2 regions of the Psychrobacillus sp. NPDC093180 genome follow, and region 1 is predicted to be linked to the other one. Evidence: a T-box and tRNA genes for the amino acid it is inferred to sense, from the RefSeq annotation. Region 1 holds a T-box; the other holds one or more tRNA genes.
What was found. A T-box is a leader RNA that pairs with one kind of tRNA and senses whether it is charged. The one in region 1 lies ahead of ACIP9W_RS01350 (valine--tRNA ligase), so its partner is inferred to be a tRNA-Val.

Region 2: it encodes a tRNA-Val, which carries the amino acid that the T-box ahead of ACIP9W_RS01350 (valine--tRNA ligase) is inferred to sense. The anticodon was not compared.

The regions. Positions count from the first base shown of each region.
Region 1 is NZ_JBIVOJ010000001.1:262,553-265,816, reverse strand. It holds gene ACIP9W_RS01350 (valine--tRNA ligase) at 1-2,019, opposite strand, end outside; T-box leader at 2,183-2,412, opposite strand; gene ACIP9W_RS01345 (hypothetical protein) at 2,636-3,264, opposite strand, start outside.
Region 2 is NZ_JBIVOJ010000022.1:28,321-31,584, reverse strand. It holds partial or broken rRNA gene rrf (5S ribosomal RNA) at 1-39, shown strand, start outside; gene ACIP9W_RS21880 (helix-turn-helix domain-containing protein) at 225-347, shown strand; gene ACIP9W_RS21875 (transposase) at 578-811, shown strand; tRNA gene ACIP9W_RS21870 (tRNA-Asn) at 1,177-1,251, shown strand; tRNA gene ACIP9W_RS21865 (tRNA-Thr) at 1,265-1,337, shown strand; tRNA gene ACIP9W_RS21860 (tRNA-Val) at 1,462-1,537, shown strand; tRNA gene ACIP9W_RS21855 (tRNA-Tyr) at 1,559-1,642, shown strand; tRNA gene ACIP9W_RS21850 (tRNA-Gln) at 1,649-1,723, shown strand; tRNA gene ACIP9W_RS21845 (tRNA-Ala) at 1,748-1,820, shown strand; gene ACIP9W_RS21840 (GNAT family N-acetyltransferase) at 2,020-2,610, shown strand; gene rocF (arginase) at 2,681-3,264, shown strand, end outside.

The sequences.
Region 1 (3,264 bases):
TGCTAATACAGAGCGAGTCATTTTCTTCGCTTCTTCATCGTCTCCATTTAGTGGGAGTTTAGACATTTCAATATACCAGTCACAGAAATCATCCCAGATGAAGTTATATAGCGCACGCCCTACTTCACCGAATTCATATCTGTCTGAAAGTCTTGTTACTTGCTCGATCGTTTCGTTTAGACGTGTTAAAATCCATGCATCGGCAACTGATTTTTTGCCATCTAGATTGATTTCTTCAAATTTCAAACCGTCCATATTCATCAATGCAAAGCGAGATGCATTCCAGATTTTATTGGCAAAGTTCCAAACTGCTTCTACTTTTTCTGTAGAATAGCGTAAATCTTGGCCTGGAGATGAACCTGTGCTTAAGAAATAACGTAGGGAATCGGCACCGTATTGGTCGATTACGTCCATTGGATCTATACCGTTACCAAGCGATTTAGACATTTTTCGTCCATCTTCTGCACGAACAAGTCCGTGGATTAAAACGTCATCAAATGGACGAGTTCCTGTAAATTCAACCCCTTGGAAAATCATACGAGAAACCCAGAAGAATATAATATCATAACCGGTTACAAGTGCATTCGTTGGATAGTACTTTTTAAACTCTTCATTTTCAGCGTCCGGCCAGCCAAGTGTTGAGAATGGCCATAGTGCAGAGGAGAACCAAGTATCTAGCACGTCTTCGTCTTGATCCCAGTTTTCCGCGTCAAGAGGAGCTTCGTGTCCAACATACACTTCGCCTGTTTCTTTATGATACCAAGCTGGAATTCGATGACCCCACCATAATTGACGAGAGATACACCAATCATGAATATTTTCCATCCAATTTAAATATGTTTTTTCAAAGCGGTCAGGTACGAAGTTTACTTTTTCTTCCGCTTGTTGTAACTTAACTGCTTCTTCAGCAAGCGGCTGCATTTTAACGAACCATTGTAAGGATAAATACGGCTCTACAACTGCTCCACTACGCTCTGAATGCCCAACTGAGTGAAGATGTTCTTCAATTTTGAATAAAACACCCGCATCTTGTAGATCTTTGACGATTTGCTTGCGGCAATCAAAACGATCCATTCCGTCATAAGATACTGCGTTTTTGTTCATCGTACCGTCTTCATTCATAACTAAAATACGTTCTAAATTATGTCGATTTCCAATTTCAAAGTCATTCGGATCGTGTGCAGGTGTAATTTTCACTGCTCCACTACCAAATTCCATATCAACATAGTCGTCTCCAACGATTGGAATTTCACGGCCAACAATAGGTAGCTTAACTGTTTTACCGATTAAATGTTTATAGCGTTCATCTTCAGGATGTACAGCAACTGCAGTATCACCAAGCATTGTTTCTGGTCTCGTTGTCGCAACATCGATGGAACCAGTACCATCCGTTAGGGGGTAATGCATATGATAGAATGCACCCTGTACATCTTTATGAATTACTTCGATATCAGATAGTGCCGTTTTTGTTGCAGGATCCCAGTTAATAATGTATTCACCACGGTAAATTAGTCCTTTATTGTACAGCTTAACGAAAACTTCTTTTACAGCATTCGATAAACCTTCGTCTAATGTGAAACGCTCACGTGAATAGTCTAGACCAAGTCCGAGCTTTGCCCATTGCGAACGAATATGACCAGCATATTCTTCTTTCCATTTCCATGTTTCTTCGACGAACTTTTCTCGACCTAAATCATAGCGAGAAATATTTTCTGAACGCAGTTTTTCTTCTACTTTTGCTTGTGTAGCAATACCTGCGTGGTCCATTCCTGGTAACCAAAGTGTATCGTACCCTTGCATACGTTTCATACGTGTCAGAATATCTTGTAGAGTAGTGTCCCAAGCGTGGCCTAAATGTAATTTTCCAGTTACGTTTGGTGGTGGAATTACGATTGTATACGGTTTTTTGTCACTTTCCGGGTGTGCTTCGAAGAATTTTCCTTCTAGCCACCACTCATATCGACCTTTTTCAATCGACTGAGGATCGTACTTTGTTGGCATCGTCGCTTCATTTGTCATCTGTTGTTCCTCCTAAAAAAATTATATCAATTACGCCTCGGCGTAATTGCGTCCAGATTTTGAATCGAGCAAGCTCGATTAACTCCTTTAAAATCTGTGACATCCGCCGGAGGCTTTATTTGCATTCAACCGATGAATGCAAATAAAAAAACTCCATTCGTCATTAAAGGACGAAGGAGTTTGTTCGCGGTACCACCTTTATTCGCAGATGCCAAAAAAATGCGCATCACGCTCTCAATTCGATAACGGCTTCAAACCGGCATTTGCTACTATTAGTTCACAAAGGCTGCTCATGGGCTACCTTCAAATGGTAGTTAACAGAAACATTTCAGCAAGTTGTTTCCTTTCTTTTGATAACCAAGTCATTTTACTCTTCCCATTCATTGCATCAATATTTAGATGTCAATATTGTACCTAATCTTATCATATGTCGTCAAGTCAAGTCTCGTGAAAGGAGAATATTATGAAAAGAAAAGGCTATAACCCTTATTTGTTACCTGATTGGTTACGTAAAACGCGGTTTTATTGCAAAGGTTTCATTATTCCTATTTGTGGTTTTCAGCTAATACGTGTATTAATTGTACCTACCACTTGGGATTTTCTATTACTTGTTTTGTTACTCCTCATCTGTTTTCTGTTTTACAGAGACATAATTTGATGGATAGGAAACCTTGGAGTAACCATCGGCTAAATCTAAAATGAATTGAAGTTCAGACTCTTCTCTTGTTGTGTTTTCGTTTTCTTTCGTGTCTTCTGTATTTTTTTCTTTAACATCTTTTTCTTCCAGAATAGGTTCCAATTCTATTTTCTTTTCGATCTCAATTTCGATCTCTACTGCTTCCTCATTGGGACCTTCAAATTCGCAATTAACAGACCATGCAATTTCAATTGCTGCATGCTCTGTGGTTTTCGCATTCACATGTTGAACATTCAAAGTAGGTGAACTGCCTGCCCGAATTTTTTCTTTTGGAATATCTATACTCATCGGTACAGCATATTCAAAATAACCGACTTCGCCTTGTACATCTAAATCTTCAATTTCTGTAATTTCACTTGTTGCATGATGGGCATGTTCACCTTCTTCGAACTCAACATGACAGGTAATATGATAGATCCCCACTATTTGGATCGATTCTTCTGTTTCTTGTTGTTCAAATTGTGGAGTAACTGCCACCGTTCTTATATCTTTTGGCACACCGAAGCTTGCAGGAAAAAGAAACTGTTCTTTTACATCCCAATTTTTCA
Region 2 (3,264 bases), on a different contig from region 1:
TTGGGGGTTTCCCCCTGTGAGAGTAGGACGTCGCTGGGCACTAAAAAGTAAGTCGTTATCGAGTAATCGGTAACGGCTTTTTTGATGCTTAAAAAATTATAAAATCTATTAAATGTAGATAACTTCATATAAGAGCTTCTCTGTACATACTCCAGTGTCTTACATCTAATTTTTTTTGTGAACTTAATGTAAAATAGAAGTAATTTCGAGGGAGGTGTTTTCAAGTGAAGAAAGCATATAAATGTCGCATCTATCCAAATCAAACGCAACAACAGTTGTTGGCCAAAACCTTCGGTTGTGTGCGTTTTGCGTTTAATCAAATACTTGATGTGGTCCAAATTGCTTAACTGGAAAAATCCTTCGAAGGTGGATATGGTCAAGTCAAGTCTATCACCACATTAAAAGAGCTGTACCCCTTCTTAAAGGATTAAAGGAAGTAGACAGTATTGCGTTACAATCCGTTGGAGAACAGCTAGACGATGCCTACCAACGCTGGTTTCCCAAACAAAATGGAAAATCACGTTTCAAAAAGAAAACAACGTGCCAGCTATACCACTAAAAGGTGAAGGGCATTACTATGTCAGCCTGTTTGTGGAAGAGGACACCACTGGCGAAGATAGGGCAGTCGATTGGTATCGATGTAGGGCTGACGGAAATCGCTACCCTTAGCGACGGCATGTTCATCTCCTCCTTGAAAGCGATGAGGCATTACGAACACCAATTGGACAAGGCACAGCGCGTCCTATCGCGTAGAATTGAACGGGCCAAACGAGAAGCTCAAAATGTCGCCATAACAAAGGTAGCATTCTAGAAATTGTGTTCATCTATGCGAAGTTATCTATGTTTAACTTCTTTGGCATAAGAATGGATTGCACCCCAAGTATAATTGCTCTTAGCTTAAAACTTGATAAAACCCAAATAGATTGGCCTATTCCCCACCAAATTCTAACTCGCCTCCTGTGTGTAATGAGTTTTTGTGCAAAGAAAGCATCCGGACCTCAATTAGTTGCATTGAAAGCAGTTTACCATGATTTAGCTATTAATTGATTTTCTCTACCAAAGGGGATTAAATGCAAATAATACAATATGATATATTTTTAAAAAAATGTAGAATTATACTTGAAATATAATTAATTATTGTTATAATTATATTTGTACTTTAAATAGATGCATTGTTCCGAAGTAGCTCAGTGGTAGAGCAATCGGCTGTTAACCGATCGGTCGTAGGTTCGAGTCCTACCTTCGGAGCCATTTTTTTGTCTGTGCTTCCATAGCTCAGCAGGTAGAGTGCTTCCATGGTAAGGAAGAGGTCAGCGGTTCGAACCCGCTTGGAAGCTTACATTTTGAATAGTAAATGTAAAAAAGCCTAGATAACTACTTGCCTAATAGAAACAAATATGTTATTATAGTTCTTGTCCGATTCTAGTAGAAGTATAAGACGAGTCGTGATTTTATAACCCAGGAGGATTAGCTCAGCTGGGAGAGCATCTGCCTTACAAGCAGAGGGTCGGCGGTTCGAGCCCGTCATCCTCCACCATTTATTTTCATACTTAGCTTTGGAGGGGTAGCGAAGTGGCTAAACGCGGCGGACTGTAAATCCGCTCCTTAGGGTTCGGCGGTTCGAATCCGTCCCCCTCCACCAGTTTATTGGGGTATAGCCAAGCGGTAAGGCAACGGATTTTGATTCCGTCATGCCCTGGTTCGAATCCAGGTACCCCAGCCACAAACATTTAACTTTTATTTTAACGGGGCCTTAGCTCAGCTGGGAGAGCGCCTGCCTTGCACGCAGGAGGTCAGCGGTTCGATCCCGCTAGGCTCCATATTTATATATGACAAATTAAACCTTCCGTCTTTAGGAAGGTTTTTTTATTTTGCTAAAAAAACAAAGCATAACGTAATCAACACTCCAAAACCTCTGCCTCCCCTATATACAAACTTAACTTATTATTTTCATAGTTTCTGAGATAAAATCCTTTTCAATGCACCCATCTTTCCATTATGATGATATAAAAAAGTGAGGTGTTTAGCTTGGCTGAAACAATCGTATATGGAGACGTGACATTACGACCATTGAAAGAAAGTGACATTCCGTTTTTATGGGAGTTGTATGATCCCAAAATATTTGAATTTATGTTGAATAAAATAGAAGATAGGGAACAACTCAGTAATTGGTTGCAAGTAGGAATTGATCAAATGAATATTGAACAAACTGCACTTTCATTTGTAGTAGAAAATACCGATACCCATAAAATGATGGGGACGACCCGTATATATGGAATGGATCATACGAATCATGCTTGTGAGATAGGATCGACTTTTTATGGAAAACAGTTTCAGCGAACGCATGTGAATACAACAACTAAATACTTGCTTTTAAAACATTGCTTTGAACAGTTAGGTATGATTCGTGTCCAATTTAAAACGGATGAGTTGAATGTAACTTCCCAGCGCGCGATTGAACGAATAGGTGGTATAAAAGAAGGTGTTCTTCGCAATGAACGAATTCGTTCAAATGGCACGGTGAGAAATGCCGTTGTTTACTCAATCATTGAAAGTGAATGGACGGAAGTTAAAAATCATCTAGTTCAGTTAATGAATAAATATTCATAAAAATGCTGAGTTGAGCCATTTCCCCTTTAAGATTTACAATAGGTGTAGGAATAGAAGGGGGTATTAAATCATGAACAAGTTAGATATCTCAATAATTGGTGTACCAATGGATCTTGGTCAAAATAGACGGGGAGTCGATATGGGACCAAGTGCTATCCGCTATGCCGGCGTGGTAGAACGCCTACAAGCACTTGGCCACACAGTTAAAGATGAGGGAGATATTGCGATTAGCCATACTCGTAAAGAACAATCTCCAAATACACATTTGCGTAATCTGGAAGATGTGATGGAGGGAAATACAAAGCTAGCAAACAAAGTACATGAAGTGCTATTGGAAGGAAGATATCCTTTAGTGCTTGGTGGTGACCATAGTATAGCAATCGGAACACTAGCAGGGCTTGCAGATCGCTATGAAAACTTAGGCGTTATTTGGTACGATGCGCATGCTGACTTAAATACAGCTGAAACTTCTCCTTCTGGGAATATACATGGAATGCCACTTGCAGTGAGTATTGGCTTAGGTCATGAAGACTTAGTGAATATCCGCTCGTTTGCTCCAAAGATTAAACCAGAAAACGTTGTTATTATCGGCGCTCGCTCTGTAGACCCAGGCGAACGTGAATTAATAAAAGAAAAGGGCATTAAAGTCTTTTC